DNA from 2 places in the Paenibacillus sp. GbtcB18 genome. Region 1 is predicted to be linked to the other one. Evidence: a T-box and tRNA genes for the amino acid it is inferred to sense, from the RefSeq annotation. Region 1 holds a T-box; the other holds one or more tRNA genes.
The links. The T-box of region 1 lies ahead of ileS (isoleucine--tRNA ligase). A T-box ahead of a tRNA ligase gene usually reads a tRNA of that ligase, here a tRNA-Ile.
Positions count from the first base shown of each region.

Region 1 (8,720 bases):
GGATTTCCCGGCCCATCTGATAGATGTTCTCGCTCAGTTCGCCTAGCTCGTCCCCGGTTTTGAGCAGTTCCGCCCGGTCGTAACGCCCTTGTCGGATTTCCTGGGTCGAACGCCTCAATTTCAGGATACCGCCGGACAAACGGTTGTAATAAAGTGTCCCAGCCGCGAAACTTACGGCGAGAATCAGGGCGCCGACAAGGACAAACAGCCGCTGGATAGACGAATAGAACGACTGGTTCATCTCAACCGAATACTGGAAGCCGACCGCTCCGATCTGCTTAAGGCCGTCGGACAGAGGCGCCAAATAGACTAGCCTGCTTCCGTTGATCTCGTAGGCGGTTTTTCCCCGGATCGCATACGGGAGCAGCTCCTTCACATCGGGAGAATCCGGCGACGGCATGGAATCTCCGGTTTTCTCCGCATCCATGCCGAACAGCATCGTGTGCATCCCGCTCATGAGACCGAGCTGCCGGGCGAGGTCATTCCCGAGCGCAGCCTCTCCTTCCGTCTCCGGTCTGCCCGCCCGGTCAAGCAATGCCTGACGGATAAACACATTGGCCGTCTTGGTCTGCTGCTCCAGATAGTCCTCCACCTGCTTCTGCTGCTCCTTGCGGATTCCGTGCAGAACGGCGAAGCCGAGAATCGCAATCGTGAGCAGAAGATGCAGACCCAGAAACAGCTGCGATTTCCTCTTAATGGACATCTTTATGTCCATCTTTGTGCTCATCCTCATGTTCAGGCTCCGGCTCTTCCCCGATTCTCTCCAGCGTCGCTTTATATCCCACGCCGTGAATCGTGACCAATATCTGCTGATAGACGGGCCCCAGCTTCTTGCGGAGCCACTGCAGATGGATATCCACCGTACGGGTTCCACCCGCGAAATCGAACCCCCAGACCGACTCCAGCAGCTCTTCACGGGTATACACCCGGTCGAGGTGGCGGAGCAGCAGGGCCAGCAGATCGAATTCCTTCGGCGTAAAAACGAGCGCCTCCCCGTCCAGGCTTACCTTCCGCTTGGCCCGGCTCAAAACAAGCTTGCCGTAAGCCAGCCTGTCGGGACTCTCCGTTTCTTCGCTCTTTTTCCGCATTCTTCTGAGCAGGGAATGGACACGGGCAATCAGCTCGCGGATGTCGAACGGCTTCGTCATGTAATCGTCCGCTCCCAGTTCAAGCCCGACGAGCTTGTCCAGAATGTCGTTCTTCGCCGTCAGCATAATGATGCCGAGCGAATCGGGATCTTTGATTTTACGGCACACCTCGAAGCCGTTCATATCCGGCAGCATCAAATCCAGAATGAGGATGGCCGGTCCCCATTCTTCTATTTTCCGCAGCGCCTCCTGACCGGAAAACGCCGTCTCTACGGCAAACCCTTCCCTTTTGCACGCATAAGAGAGAATGTCGACGATTTGGCTTTCGTCATCGACAATTAATAGTTTATTCATGAAAACTCCTTTGTCCGGACGGGCCGGCGCGAAAAAAATTCACTTCATATCTCTTACGTACCCTTCATTATATTTTAAAACAGCGCACCTTTTGTTTCAAAAATGTAAACATCGTGGCCCCCCCTGGCTAAAACCGGCTCAACGCAAAAAACGCCCAGCCGAAGGCTGAACGCTCTTGTTTCTTCTGCGGCTTAAGTCTGAGAAGCCGCTTGGACGGCATAGCTTCTGCCGCATGCGTAGGAACATGGTCTCCCCGATTAATTGCTGCTCATGCCGGGGGCAATCAGTCTCAGGAGCAGGTTCTTCCGCTTCGCGGAAAAACCCGTTTCCTCATTCTGCGAGCCGCGCTTCCGGGTGAAATCGGCTTCTTATCTTCGTTTATTCTACCCGCATCCGTAGAGTGGATTCGCCGAGGGCGACTTCCTCCATGCCTTCCGCGTTCTCGTAACGGATCGCGCTGACCAGCACGTTATCGCGGAGTACCTGTTCGTACCGCAGTAAGGCTTCTTTAAGCTGCGGGTCCGCGTCCAGCACAAGGGTGATGCGCCGGTCAATCGGCAGGTCCAGCTTTTTGCGGTAGTCCTGAACGGCGCGGACGACCTCGCGGACAGCCCCTTCCTGCTTGAGCGCTTCGGTCACTTCCGTATTCAGGGCGACGGTAAGGCCGTAGCCGGATGCGGAAGCAAATCCTTGCTTCGCCGTTTTTTCCACGAGCAGCTCATCCAGCGTCAGGTGCACGCTTTCCCCCTGCACTTCCGTATCCAAAACTCCCCGGCTGACCGCTTCCTTCGTCTCTTCCGGCGAAAGATTCTTCAAATAAGCTTGCAGAGGACCGACCAGTTTGCCGTATTTTTTACCGGCCGCTTTCAGGTTCAGCTTCAACGCAAACTGGACGAAACCGGCATCGCTGTGCTCCAGACGAACCTGCTTCACGTTGATCTCTTCCTGGATAATCGGTTCAAAACGGTCCAGCGCGAACTCGCGGTCAAGCGAAATCAGAAGCTCCGACAACGGCTGGCGGGTCTTAATCGCCGTTTCGTTGCGGATGCTGCGGGCCAGTTCGACGATCTGCCGGGCCGTCTCCATCTCTCTTTCCAACGCGGTATCGACGGCGGCTTCGTCCGCTTTCGGATAGTCGGCCAGATGCACGCTGCCCTTCCCTCCAAGATTGCCGTACACGTCTTCGGCGATCAGCGGAGCGTACGGCGCGATCACGCGCGCCAGCGTGAGCAGAACTTCGTGCAGCGTCTGATACGCCTCCACTTTGTCTTCCGACATGCCGCTTCCCCAGAAACGGTCCCGCGAACGCCGGATATACCAGTTGCTCAGCTCATCCACGAACACCTCGATCTGCTTCGCCGGATTGAGGAAGTCGTTCGCGTCCAGCCCTTTGACGACACTACCCAGCGTGCTGTTCAGCCGAGACAAAATCCAGCGGTCCAGCTCATTGCGCGGCGGTTTCCGTTCGAACGAACCCGGATCAAAGCCGTCGATATCCGCATACAAGACAAAGAACGCATGCGTATTATGAATCGTATCGACGATCTTCGATTTTGCTTCCGCGACGATCTGCTTGGAGAAACGTTTGCTGTTCCAAGGAGCACTGTCCGACAGAAGCGCCCAGCGGAACGCATCCGTCCCGAACTCTTCGATAATGTTCCACGGATCGAGGACATTCCCCTTGCTCTTGGACATTTTCAGCCCGTTCTCATCCAGCACGTGCCCCGTTGAAATAACCGCTTTGTACGGAGCCCGGCCGTTATACAGGGTCGAAACCGCAAGCAGGCTGAAAAACCATCCCCGCGTCTGGTCGATGCCTTCGCAGATCATATCCGCGGGATACTGCTCGTTGAACGTCTTCTCGTCTCCGAACGGGTGGTGATACTGGGCGAACGGCATGGAGCCGCTGTCGAACCAGACGTCGATCACTTCCGGCGTTCTCTCCATCACCCCGCCGCACGAACAGCGGAGCTTGACGTCATCCACGTAAGGCTTATGAAGCTCAAGACTTTCATCCACGGGATCGACGGCACGATCACGCAGCTCTTGGTGGCTTCCCGGAGCGAATTCCTCTCCGCAATCCCCGCATACCCATACGTTAAGGGGAGTTCCCCAGTACCGGTTGCGGCTGATATTCCAGTCCACCAGCTCCTCCAGAAATTTCCCGAAACGGCCTTCACGGAGATGGCCCGGGTACCAGTTTACTTCGTTGTTGTTCGCGATAAGCTGGTCCTTGACAGCCGTCGTACGGATAAACCAGCTTTCCATCGCGTAATAAAGCAGCGGGGACTTGCAGCGCCAGCAGAACGGATAGCTGTGCTCGTAACGTTCTTTGGAGAAGAGCAGTCCCCGTTCAGACAGCTTTTTCACGATATCCACGTCGCAATCTTTCACAAAACGGCCCGCGAAATCGGTAATTTCCGCAGCGTAGGTGCCGTCCTGCTTCACGACATGGACAAAATCGATCCCATGCTGGCGTGTCGTGCGGTAATCGTCTTCCCCGTGCGCGGGCGCGATATGCACGATCCCGGTCCCGCTCGCATCGCTGACATAGTCGGCGTCTACGACCAGATGGCCTTTGTTCAGCTCCAGATAGCCGAAGGGCGGCTCATACGCGGTTCCGACGAACTCGGCCCCTTTATGCACGGAGAGGACTTCCGCTTCGTCTCCGAAAACTTTTTCGGCGAGGTTCTGCGCCGTCACGTACACGTCACCGTTATACTTCACTTTGACATAGTCGAGATCCTTGTTTACCGCGAGCGCCACGTTAGCCGGAAGCGTCCAGGGAGTCGTCGTCCATGCGAGGAAATACTCGTCGGCCGCTTTGCTCTTGAACTTGACCGTGGCACTCAGATCTTTCACATCCTCGTAGCCCTGCGCCACTTCGTGCGAGCTCAGTGTTGTCTGGCAATCCGGACAGTAGGGGCTGACACGGTGACCCTTGTACAGAAGCCCTTTCTTATGGATGGTCGACAGCACATGCCAGACGCTCTCGATGTAATCGTTCGTCAGCGTCACGTACGGATGCTCCATGTCCGTCCAGTAAGCGATGGCCTCGGTCAGCTCGCGCCACTGCTTTTCATATTCAAACACGCTGTTCTTGCACGTTTCCACAAACTTGGCCACGCCGTATTCCTCGATTTCCTGCTTGCCCGAAATGCCCAGCTGCTTCTCGACGCCCAGTTCGACCGGCAGCCCGTGCGTATCCCAGCCGGCTTTGCGGACGACTCGGTAGCCCGACATCGTTTTGTAGCGGCCGATAAAATCTTTGATGACGCGGCCGAGCACATGCCCGATATGCGGCTTGCCGTTCGCCGTAGGCGGACCTTCGTAAAAGACGAAGTTCGGCTTGCCTTCACGGTTCTCGATGGATCGGCGGAACGTATCGTCCTCCCTCCATTGGTTCAGGACGCGCAGCTCCCGGGTTCTTGCTTTTTCTTTGACATCGACTTTGTTCATGTTCCGTCATCCTTTCCGGCTTCGTTCTGAAGACAACAAAAAAAATCCCGCCCCGTAAGGGACGAGATTGGTTCTCGCGCTACCACCCTTGTTCCGCCATAGCCTTGTCGTTCAAGCTCTGCGGCACCTCATCTGCGTACGATCATACGCGTCCCTTGTAACGGCGGGATCCCGGGTCAGCTTACTGGCCTGCTTCAGCTTTCCTTCTCGGAGAGGATTTTCTGCTCATTCTTGTACATTGGCTTTCAGCGCGCGGCCAACTCTCTGGGGAACAAGGGATCAGCGTACTCGTTCTCGTCAATGAATTTCTCGGGTTCATTTTCAGATATTCCATTTTTACAGCATTTTCGGCAAAATGTCAACCCGCGGTTGTCTTTCGGAGCTGCGGCGGTGATTTCGCGGCCCCGGTCTTTTTTTACCTGGTTTTCCCATCGGGCACTTGTATGGCTTTCCATAAGGAGGTAGTCTGGAATAGAAAAATCAATCGGACTTCTATTGGATGAGGTGGTGCTTGCATGGATATCGAGGCCTATCTGAAAAGAATCGACGCGAGCCGTCCGGCCAAGCCGGATTTGGCTGCTCTGACGGAGCTTCAGCGCCGTCATATGCTTCACGTGCCTTTTGAAAATCTGGACGTAATCCGTCAAGTGCCGATCACTCTGGACATCGCTTCCTTTTACGAAAAGGTGATCGGGCGCCGCCGCGGAGGCTTCTGCTACGAACTCAACGGGCTTTTCAGTACTCTCCTCAAAGAGCTTGGTTTCTCGGTGCGCCTCATTGCGGCTACCGTCGCCAAGCCGGACGGAACGTGGGGGATGCCGGAAAGCCATGCGACCATCTTGGCCGAACTGGACCGGGCCTATCTGGTCGACGTCGGCTTCGGCGACTCGGCCCGCTCGCCTGTTCCGCTGGACGGGATACCCGTGGAGGATGTAAGCGGCGTATACCGGGCCGCGAAAGTGCCGGAGGCGGACGGCCTCCTGTATGATCTCCAGCGGGCCGGCGAGGACGGGGGCTGGAAAGCGCTGTACCGCTTCTCGGCAGCGCCCCGTTCCCTGGGAAGCTTTGCCGAAGCGTGCACGTTCAACCAGACGTCGCCCGAGTCCCATTTTACGCAGAAGCTGCTTGCGACAAAAGCGACCGCGACGGGACGGGTGACGATTTCGGGCGATCAGCTGATCGAGACGGACGGTGACGTCAAAAGCAAGCGGCCGCTAGCCCCGGAGGAACTGGAAAAGACGCTGAACAGCCGCTTAGGCCTCTTCATCTGAATAACGGAAAGCCGGTATGCTCGTAGGGCGGACCGGATTCCGGCGCGGCTTGCAGCAGCGCGGTAGTATTTCGGGCTTTGCGCCTTGCGGCAGCGGAGATAGCACTTCGGGCCCTGAGGCTTGCAGAAGCTGCGACAGCACATGCGGCCCTGCGCCTTGCGGCAGCGACGGTAGCACTTCGGGCTCTGTGCCCTGCCACAGCGGCGATAGCACTTCGGGCCCAGCGGCTTGCAGCAGCGCCCCGAATGCGAAAAACCGGTATACTCGCAACAGAGCATACCGGTTTTTCGCGCCGCATCCAGCTTCGGCGCTTTTTCGGACTGGCTTCCTGCCTGCGTTTCCCGGACTGCGCCTTGTTGGCATGCCGATTCTTAGCTAAGCGCCGCCAGCCTGCTTCTCAGCCGTTCCGCCGCAAACATTCCTTCCGCGTCCTGCAGGACATCGCCCGGTTTATTCCCCTTGCCTAGGATGTAGCCCTCGAAACCGATGCCCATAAAATCGAAAATATATTGAAACTGCTGAATCATCGGCAGACCCTTGATTTCCGGCAGATCGCCTCCGACGGCGATGACATAGGCCTTTTTGGCGGCCATCGTTTTTTTAAAATCCGGGTAGTCCCCGTCCCTCATCATCTGCGACCAGCGGTCCACGAAGTTTTTCATAATACCCGACATACTGTACCAATACACCGGAGTCGCAAAAATAAGAACGTCCGCGGCAAGTACCCGGTCGATCACTTCTTTGTAGTCGTCGTTCATCTCCGGAAATCCCTCTTCCGCATGACGTCCGTCGATAATCGCCCGGATTGTGTAAGCGTTAAGCTGAATCCGGTCGACTGTCAGACCTTTGACGGCTTCCTCCGTCAGCTGCTCCGTATTTCCATCGGGACGCGTTCCCCCGTAAATGACTGCGATTGACATGGTTGCGTTCACTCCTCGGTTCGATAGTCGGCAGGCTCCTGCCCGTCCGCAGTGCGAGCGCGGGATGCCTCGTTCTCTTCATTATGTGTTCCGGTGTTTCAACTCTTGCCGGACATTACCCTCTCATTTTACAATAAAGAGAACGATCACCAAAGACGATTATTTCGATATCATCAATCAATTTTTCCGATGAAAGAGAGATCCAGCGATGGAAACCAAACAACTTCTGACGTTTAAAACCGCCGCCGAAAACCTGAATTTTACCCAGACGGCCCGGATGCTTAATTTTGCCCAATCCAGTGTGACCGCGCAGATCAAAGCGCTGGAATCCGAGCTTGGAGCCCTCTTGTTCGAACGGCTCGGCAAACGGCTCGTTTTAACGGAAGCGGGGCGCCAGTTTAAATTGTACGCCGACAAAATCATTACCCTGACGGAAGAGGCCAAACAGGTCGTCCGCGGGGACGAAGAACAGACCGGAACGCTTGTGATCGGCGCCCAGGAAAGCCAGTGCACGTACCGTCTTCCCGCTTTGCTCAAAGAATTTAAAGCCCGGTTTCCGAATGTGAAGCTCGTGTTCCGGCCTTCGAATTCGGATGCTCATGCCAGGGAGCAGCTGCTGGAAGGCGTTCTGGATATCGCCTTTATTATGGACAGCTGTAAGCCGAGGGAAGCGCTGCATATCGAAACGCTGATCCGGGAGGAGCTCAAAATCGTCGCCTCGTCCGATCATCCGCTCGCGAACGCGAAAAACCTGACGCCGAAGGATCTGGAGCACGAAACGTTCCTGCTGACGGAAGCCGGCTGTTCCTACCGGACTATCCTGGAGCGGACCTTCGCTTCCGTATCCGTCTATCCGCTAAACAAATTCGAATTTGCAAGCATCGAAGCCATCAAGCAGTGTGTCATGTCCGGCCTCGGAATCGCTTTTCTGCCCGGCATGGTTGTAGCCGCCGACCTGCGTGAAGGGAAGTTGGCCGAGCTGGCTTGGGAAGCGCCCGAAGACGCGTTGTTCACCCAAATCGCCTGGCACAAGGACAAATGGATGACGCCGCCTCTGCTGGCTTTTATCGAACTGACACGGAAAGTATTCCATGCCGGACAGACGGCTCCAGAGCACAATACCGATGACGCGAAGCCGGTGGAAAAAACGTTCACTTCCTGACGGCGAAAACGCGCATGACCTGCTCGGCTGTCTGTTCCAGCAGCTCGGGAGTGCGGCGCATCGCCTCTTCGAGGGTCATCGGCCCGTTTACGAGGCTGAACACGGCCGTGACTCCCTGCCCGTAAAGCTCCTCGATCCCTTCGCCGACGGACCCGGCCAGCACCACAGCCGGCACGCCGTGCTTTGCGGCTAGCCCGGCGACTCCGGCCGGCGTTTTGCCTCCGGCCGTCTGGGCATCGATGCGGCCTTCTCCGGTCAGGACCAGATCGGCGCCCTTGACCGCCGCCTCCAGTCCCGTAACCGCGGAGACGATCGAGAAGCCCGGTTCCAGCCTGGCATTCAAGAAAGCGAGAATGCCGCCGGCCAAACCGCCCGCCGCTCCCGTTCCGGGAAGCCTGTGAAGGGCCGTGCCGGTAGCCTCCCGGATCACATCCGCAAAGCGGACAAGGTTGCTCTCCAGGCGGTC
Region 1 covers NZ_JAGXJX010000001.1:817,341-826,060, reverse strand. The annotation lists gene KVT34_RS03805 (HAMP domain-containing sensor histidine kinase) at 1-715, opposite strand, end outside; gene KVT34_RS03800 (response regulator transcription factor) at 693-1,442, opposite strand; gene ileS (isoleucine--tRNA ligase) at 1,821-4,901, opposite strand; T-box leader at 4,956-5,211, opposite strand; gene KVT34_RS03790 (arylamine N-acetyltransferase family protein) at 5,417-6,172, shown strand; gene KVT34_RS03785 (flavodoxin family protein) at 6,544-7,092, opposite strand; gene KVT34_RS03780 (LysR family transcriptional regulator) at 7,301-8,254, shown strand; gene KVT34_RS03775 (glycerate kinase) at 8,244-8,720, opposite strand, start outside.

Region 2 (8,720 bases), on a different contig from region 1:
GGATTCGCTCGCCGCTGCTCAAGTAGCGATCGAAACGTCCGGTCTGTCTGTCAAAAAAGCGGAACGCGAACTGGAAAATACGGAAGTGAAAGCACCTGTAAGCGGAGTGCTTACGGACTTCCCGGTTGAAGCGGGGATGACGATCGGGCAGGGATTTAAAGGCGGAGTCATCCAGCAGTTGAATCCGATCTTGATCAAAGCCGATTTGACGGAAGAAGCCGTTAATCTGGTGCGCGACAAGAAAGAGCTGAATTTCTATGTGCCGGGCACGACGGAATTAACGAAAGCGCCGATTAAGTATATTTCCGATGTGCTGGATTCACAGACGAAAGCTTACACACTGGAGCTGGAAGTTTCAAACGCGGACCAAAAGCTGAAGCCTGGACAGAAAGTTCAGATTCAGCTCACCGATGAGGCGGAGCAGACGGTGGCGGCCATTCCCACGCTTAGCATCGTGAGAGAAGGCAGCGAATCATTTGTCTTCGTTCTGAACGGGGATACCGTTGAGAAACGAAAAGTCCAGCTCGGTCGTTTGAAAGAAACGATGCAGGAAGTGATTTCCGGCGTAAGCGAAAACGAACAGATCGTCGTTTCCGGTCAGCATCAGCTGAAAGATAAAGAAAAAGTCACGACAGCAGCCGCAGCTAACTAACAAAGGTACACATGGAGGAGAATACCGTGAAGAGCCAATGGAAAACTACCGTATCGTCCGTCTTTCTGTCCGCCGCTCTGCTCGCAAGCGCCGTTCCGGCACTTGCGGCAGAACCGGGGAAACCAGCACCCGCACAAGCATCGGCTTCAGCGCCGACCGCTTATAAATTAACGAACGATCTGCAAGTCGAAATGAAAAGTATCTTAAACGAAAAAACAGCGGACGGAACCCGTCTGGGCGCCGTTGTCCGCATGAAAAACACCAGTTCGAAAGTTGTACGCGTACCCGAGTACGAAGTGCGCATGAAAACGAAAGACGGCGTGGAATTCCGCTTGCAGGCAAGTCTGGGAAGCCCGCGCTCCATTCAGCCCAAATCCCAGGTTGAGCTTAGCTACCTGGCTACGGTTGACAGCGGAGAAGGCGTTGAACTGAGCGAGCTTCGCTGGATAGACATCGATGTTTATGTGTATCCGAAAAAAGAAACGCTCCAGCTCAGCGTACCTGTGAGCGATCTTGTATGGAACGGAACGGAAACGTCCGAAATTCCTTCCGCTTCCGTGAAGAAATGGGGAGAAGCTTTCACCATTCCTTCCTTGCAAACGCCGCTGGAATTCAAAACAACGAATATTAGCCGCGATACGATCGGCACGAAAACGAACTCGGTCGTTCAGGTGCTCGTAACGAATCCGTCGACTAAGCGTCAGACTCTTCCGAATATTGCCCTGGAAGGCAAAAGCGGCCTGCAGACGTATGACAGCAACCGAGCTGAAACCTCGCTTGCCCTGGAGCCGGGCGAGAAGAAATATATCCATTTTGTCATTCCTACGGAACTGAATACAGAGCTGGAAGCTCTTAATGTGGTCACCGCGGAAAAATATATTGACGCGCAGGAAAAACCGGTTACGTATAACGTAGGCCGCGTTCATATCATGCTGCCGGCCAAGCAGACCGATGCCCTGCCGATTCATGGAGCGTATGCTTTCGGTGACGCCATGAAGATGGATCCGCTCAACCAGTTGGTTCACCCGAATATGGATGTTTCCCTCGTGGAGCTGCACATGCAGCAAAACGACGAGGATGGTTTTAATACCGCTATCGCCAAATTTAAGCTGACGAACAAATCCGGCGGGCCGCTTAACGTTCCTGCGTTTGCGACCGATCTTGTCAGCAGCGACGGCTATACGTACAACGGGAACAGACAGGGAACGACGACTCTGCGCGTACTTCCTAACGCCTCCTATGTCGTAACTTACTCTTACATTCTTCCGGCTTCCGAGACGGGTGAAGGACTGAAACTTGCCTTGTATGAAACTCACGGAGCATCCGCGGCGGCAGGAGCACAAGCTTCCGGAGCCAAGTCGCAAGAGGCGCAGGCGAGTGCGGCAGAGGCCGGTGCATCGTATAAATCCCTTCTGACGGCCTATAGCGTTAAACTTCAGCCGCAGCCGGAATCCAAGGATGAACTGAAATTGTATCCTTTGACGGTGAAAGTGAATAACTGGGAAATTTCGGCGATGTTTAACCAGCAGCAGAACTACAATTATCGCCTGAAGTTTTCACTAGATATCGAACAGGAAAAGGACGTACTCATTGACCGTACGTTCTCCCAGCTTCAGTTTGACTTGTATGATAGCGGCGGTACCCTTATAAACTCGGTCAAAAGTCCGTTTGTGGGGGAAAACAAATTGCAAAAAGGCTCCAACACCATTAATTTTAGTGCGGATACCATGCAGTTGTCTTACCCGGTAATGATCAAAGTCTACGAATCCTTCGTCAATGATAAAGGCGAGACGGCGAAGCGTCTTCTGACGACGTTTAAACAATAGTTGATAAGCTGGGCACCCGCATCAGACGGAGCCGTGCGAGTCATGGCGGCTCTTTCCGCCACAGATCACTTAAAAAAGGCCTTTCCGGTTAATCCGGAAGGCCTTTTTCTATTAAAGCGTTGGTTACCCCTGGAGCGGGAATGAGCGGATAACGGACCATTCGCCGTTTTCCTGTTTCCCGAGCAGTTGAAAACTGTCTACATGGAACGAAAAGTCAACCGGCGTATTTTTTACACTGGCCAGTACGTCGTGCAGCTCATCGGCTCCCAATTTCTGTCCGATAGTCAGATGGGGATGATAGTTGTAAGCTTTTTCCGTATCCACGAGAGGGCCCGTACAGAGCTTGTCGTGAAGCTCGATGACCGGTTCCACTTGTTCCAGCGCCAGGTAGATAACGTTGTTAACCGGAAAATAAGAGCTGAACCGGTTGAACGTAATCTGGAATGGGGACACGGTACGGCTCAGATCTTCCAAATGACTGATGGCAGCCTGAAGCTGCTCTTCGGACCATTCTTCTTTCTCACGAACCGTAATGTGGGGCGAAATCACCCTATAATAAGGATCGAACCTTTTTCTATAACTGTTGGCAAATTCGTTAATTTCTGCGGTTGGAAGAATGGCGATGCCGTACATCATATGGAATCCCTCCCTAAATTATGGTCGACTAATTCTTATTATACCGTGTTTGTATCCCACTCACAATTTCATTTTAAGACGATTCATTGTCCGCGTGCGTCCGTACCCGAAAATGCGTGAAGTCATATACTGATCATATCGTGAAAGTTTAAGGGGAGAAGACCGTGAAACGACAAGTTCACAGCCGGGAAATTAAAAAGGTCGTTATGCAAAGGCTTGCAGACCGGGGAGCGAGTCTGGAAGACATCGCAGAGATCGTATACGCCATGCAGGCGCCCTATCATCCCGGTTTATCGATGGATACGTGCATGAAGTCCATTCAGGCCGTATTGGGCAAAAGAGAGCTTCAGCACGCGATTCTGGTCGGAACCGAGCTGGATATGCTGGCAGAGCAGAAAAAGCTTACAGAACCGCTTCAAACCATTCTGGACACGGACGAGAGTTTATTCGGGTGCGACGAAACGCTTGCGATCGGTTCCGTTTTCGGCTACGGCAGTATTGCCATCACGACCTTCGGCTATCTGGACAAAGAAAAGACCGGCTTGATCAAACGACTGGATACGAAGAGCGGTGACGCCGTGCATACTTTCCTGGACGATCTTGTAGCCGCCATAGCCTCGGCCGCATCGGGAAGAATCGCCCATAAAAGCAGGGATGAGATAGAACGGGAAGCAGCGGATGGAGATAACGAATATGCGTAAGTTGCGCACTTCGCTGCTTTTTTATGAAAAATTCCGCTGACCGTGTTGGCCTACAAATAAGCGACTGTCTTTTTGGATATGCTATTTCTAGGCCAATAACATCATCAACGGAGTGAGGACCATGCAGTGGGTATATTGGGTAAAGCTGTACGACAGTAAGTTTCAGGCAGGTGTCCTTGCCAAGCGGATGGAGGAAGACTGGTGGATTTACGGCTACGAATGCCCGTCCGAAGTTGAAGTTTTCAAATCCAAAAAAGGACGTTTCGGTGTCCGTTACTCGGTTTACTAAAAAAAGGTATTGACTTAACCGTACTTTGTATTGTATATTTATTTTTGTCGCTATACGACATTGGTAGTTACTGACGCGGGGTGGAGCAGCCCGGTAGCTCGTCGGGCTCATAACCCGAAGGCCGCAGGTTCAAATCCTGCCCCCGCAATTAATCAAATTTTTTTTGCCTGTTTTTAGCCATACATAACATAATCCGGGCCCTTAGCTCAGTTGGTTAGAGCGGTCGGCTCATAACCGATTGGTCGGGGGTTCGAGTCCCTCAGGGCCCATTGTAAGCCGGAGTGGCGGAATTGGCAGACGCACAGGACTTAAAATCCTGCGGTAGGTGACTATCGTACCGGTTCGAGTCCGGTCTTCGGCATCTAGGCAACAACGAGGTAAGAACAGAAAACTCCCTTCTTTCACTTATGCGCATCGCAGAATGAGACAAGGGAGTTTTTTGCAGTTTATTTTTTCCTGTTAAGAAATGCCTATAAAGCGGGTAAGGGTATAATAAAACAAATAAGCGGGGAGGCGATACCATGGCGATACCATTTGAGATTGTAATGGATCAAAGCAATGTCATTCGCGGAGATTTTTATCCGGCGTCTTCTATAGCAAGGGGCATTCTCATTGTCTCGCACGGGTTTAAGGGTTTTAAGAACTGGGGAATGTTCCCTTACGCGGCTTCGAAACTGGCCCGGGATGTGGATGTCATTACGTTTGATTTTACACATAACGGAGTGGGAGAAGACGGGCAGTCATTCAGTGAACTGGAGAAATTTGCGAAAAATACGTACAGTTGCGAATTGGACGACTTGTCGACCTTGATCTCCGTACTGACGGACGAGTGGGACTTTAAAAACAAGCTGCTGGAATCGGATCGCTCGAAGCCCGTAGTTTTTTATCCTCATCACAGCAGGGGGATCAATCTTTCGAACGAGGAGCATCAGCATAGGGGCTCCGCCAACCCGGTCAATAAGCTTCCCATCTTTTTGCTCGGTCACAGCCGCGGAGCGGGCGTAAGTTTGATCTACGCGCTGGATCATCCCACGGAGATTGCAGGGGTCGTCAGCTGGAACGGAATTACGATGGTGGACATTTTCGACGAAGCTTGCAAAGAGCAGATGCGCAGCGAAGGACGCGCCTATATCGCGAATGCGAGGACCAAGCAGCAGATGCCGCTCGATAAGGTCATCCTGGACGATTTGGAGGCCCGCAAGGATGACTTCAACATCCTGGAACGGATGCGGGGGGCGATATTTCCGGTCGTGCTCATACAGGGCGAGGAAGATCACGCCAACTTGAGGGCAGGCTCGGAGAAACTCGTCGAGAACCAGCCGAAAGTCCAGTGGATCCAAATTCCCGGCGCTAACCATACGTTCAATACGGTCCATCCGTTTGCGGGCTCTTCCGCGGAGCTGGAACAGGCAATTGAACATACACTGCAATTTTTAAAAAGCAGAGTGGTGCCGACGGAATAAACCGAAATTCAGAGGTCCCGGGAGGGACCTTTTTTAATTGGGGGATAGGTTGTGCGTTCTAGACGGCGAAAAAACCCTTACAGAGTAAGGGTTTTTCTAGTAGGACCTGAGTCGGGCGAACCCATGCCCCTCGCTCTGTCAAGACAGAGGAACGATAAGAATGTGGGAAGAACTCAGTCCAACGTATCGAAGACGGCATTCATAAAATATGCGACCTCTAGTTCTGCCTCATTAGCGTTGAAACCAACAAACATTAAAAAGTTTTTGTATCGATTATAAATATCCGGATCATCGTCAGTACGACGGTGCTGGCGGTCATAGATCAAAAAATTATTAGTCATATTACTATACATGAGTAACACCTCCGGTTTTATTATATAAAACAGAATTTGGTATGTATAGTTAATTTTAGGCTTACTAGAGAAATACATGGGAGGGAAGCAGGAATGTCTACGATGGGCACTGTTATCTTTGTTCCGCCCAAACGGAAATTGACGATTTCACCGAGGATGAAGACGATCATGAAGGCATTGAATATACGGTCAATAGTGACGGGACGGCTGAAGTTGATTCGGAGCAGTTGATCATAGATGATGTGCCGGTTAGGGCTGATGAATCAGACGTAGGGCAGCCTGAAATTGACCAAATCGAGTCACAATTACCATACTGCCGGATGATATCGACCCGATAGAAAAACTTATTGCTCTAGGCGAGGCTCCTGCAATCGAAGGCAACAAAATCGACTTCGGTGACGTGCTGCGGCGGAAATATCGTGGTGAGAAGATGGCTGACATCGCGGAGAGCTTGAGACTGGCACCGATCACGCTGCAAAGCAAGCTGAAAGCACAAAAAAACGCCGCAGCCAAGGCGATTGAGCCAGTAGCTACGGTAATAGATGGAGAGCTTCCTTTTTAACTGCGGCCCTTCGGGGCCTTTGATCTCAGGAATAACCTTTTGCTACTCTTCCAGCAATCTTTCCCGCATTAGATGTGAACTTCATTAATCGGCCGACTACAATTAAGTGTTTATGACAGATAACCGAAAATCGACTCTGGTTAGGATCCTCCTTGATCATTTTTTCGGAAAAATTGATGATTTTGTTACCAGCATACGTCAAGATTAGGCACATAAAAGTGAGCAGGAAACTTAGTAGAAAAGTTGCTAACAATTACACCACTCCTTTGGATTGGACTTATCTATATCAACGCAGATGTATAAAAATGGTTTCCATACAGGATAAAGCTCCCTATAGGGCATCTAAATAAAGGACGGTGGGCAGGATGAAAAAGGAACTCGGACAATTTTTACACCAAGGTGTAGTAATTAAAAAATGTCCTAATTGTTTGGGTGAAATTACGCCAGAAATGACAAAAAATACGTATGAAAAAGAATGATGCAATATTAAGAAATTTCTCATTTAAGATCGTGTCGTTCCAGAAGGGTACACGGGGCTTGAGTTGCATTGGTAAATTCCCCTCAACGTGGTTGGATCTACTGGATACGTTGAGGGGCTAAGTGGTGAAAATCAAACTAAGGAATTCCTATACAACCACCACAAGACTTTTCAGGGCCTACCGGATAATGATATCCACCAGGTGTTACACAACCGTCGCGACAAATTAGAAGAACTCCAGCACAATATAATTTGTAGTAATTATTAATCCTTTCGTCATTTCCATTACAATCTGCCAAATAAACGGGGTAATGTTGAGACGAGAAAGAAAGCGAATCCACGATCCAATTTGTTATTGTACTTAGTGGGATTGTAATAGGTTGGTATGATAAGCGCCCTGATTGATCACGAAATAAAGTACACCCATAAATATTATAGTTATCTGAATACCAAACATACACCCATCCTGTTCCGGTTGAGGACCAAAAATAAACAAAATGTCTAATCATATTTTTTGCGTCAGCTGGTGAACAAATCTGTGTTGAATAAGGTGGAGTAGGCTGATGAGTTGGTGGCATACCAATTCCAGAACATGGAGAAACATTCACGACATCTTGAAATTGATTATAGGGATACGATGGGGATGTTAAAGGGCCCTTTGGGTATTGGTATTGCGGCATAAATGAAGGGCAAGGACTGCTTCCATACCATACAGCGGTTACATTGTTATCAACACCGTATTTGAGACAATCATATTCAGTGTTAAAGGATTTACACTCTTTAGTTCCATTCCGTTTTGTTATTTCACAATTACCCATTAAAAACCATCACCTCCAAATTTTATATTAAAGTTTATTCGGGTTGCTTGCCTATATTTCGAAAAATCGTATTCAATTTACAACCAGAAATAGTCTTAGCATGAACTAAGGGAGGAAATCTTCCCATAGCCATTAGATTATGATACCCATTAAACGATTAAAAACTTCGTCAGAAAGATGCCTCATTAATTGGTTGATGAATGCAAACGCGGTATAGTTCCATTAGAGGAAGAGCCTTTTATAAAATTGCTCTGTATCTGATCGATTCCAAGGTCATTAAGCCGGAGTCCTGTGTGACTTTCCGATGACCCTGCGCCCAAAGCACATTAAGGATATTTTGGGCATGAGCGAGAAAAAGATGTATGAGTTTTTAGCAAAGCCACCTTTTCACGTAGCGAGAGCTGGACGAGAAATTGATATAAGCAAATTGGTTTTCAGAAGCTGGAGGAGCAAAAATTGATGTTTTTGATAACAGTGAAAGCGAGGGAGCATAACTCTTGCTTTTCGTATCAGACACTTATTCGTATCAAATTCGTATCATAAGCTAATTTGGGTGCTTTTTATTAAAATAATTTAACTCCGTAAACGGCGAAAAACCCTTACCGGAGTAAGGGTTTTTCTAGTATGACCTGAGCCGGGCTCGAACCGACGACCCCCACCCTGTCAAGATGGTGCTCTCCCAGCTGAGCTATCAAGTCATGTTTGTAAAAATCTTCAGTTGTCTTAGTGACAAGTAGTATAATATCAAGAATTTAAACCACTGTCAACAACTTTTTATAAAACAGTTATAATAAGCTTAAGGAAAAAGACAAACGACTGCGGGGGATGTTATGAACGTTTTAAACGGTTATTCGAATTACACCTCCATGTACGGGAAGATGAAAGATTTCCGGGAGGGAGGTGTCAAATGAAACGGATCATTTCCTCACGGCTGGCAGGGAA
Region 2 covers NZ_JAGXJX010000002.1:342,933-351,652, reverse strand. The annotation lists gene KVT34_RS06920 (efflux RND transporter periplasmic adaptor subunit) at 1-652, shown strand, start outside; gene KVT34_RS06915 (hypothetical protein) at 679-2,478, shown strand; gene KVT34_RS06910 (2'-5' RNA ligase family protein) at 2,602-3,114, opposite strand; gene KVT34_RS06905 (phosphatidylglycerophosphatase A family protein) at 3,279-3,815, shown strand; gene KVT34_RS06900 (hypothetical protein) at 3,937-4,104, shown strand; tRNA gene KVT34_RS06895 (tRNA-Met) at 4,179-4,252, shown strand; tRNA gene KVT34_RS06890 (tRNA-Ile) at 4,300-4,373, shown strand; tRNA gene KVT34_RS06885 (tRNA-Leu) at 4,380-4,465, shown strand; gene KVT34_RS06880 (lysophospholipase) at 4,626-5,567, shown strand; gene KVT34_RS06875 (hypothetical protein) at 5,741-5,920, opposite strand; gene KVT34_RS32335 (hypothetical protein) at 6,351-6,482, shown strand; tRNA gene KVT34_RS06870 (tRNA-Val) at 8,404-8,476, opposite strand; gene KVT34_RS06865 (hypothetical protein) at 8,686-8,720, shown strand, end outside.
Region 2: it has a tRNA-Ile gene. The T-box ahead of ileS (isoleucine--tRNA ligase) is inferred to sense a tRNA for this amino acid. The anticodon was not compared.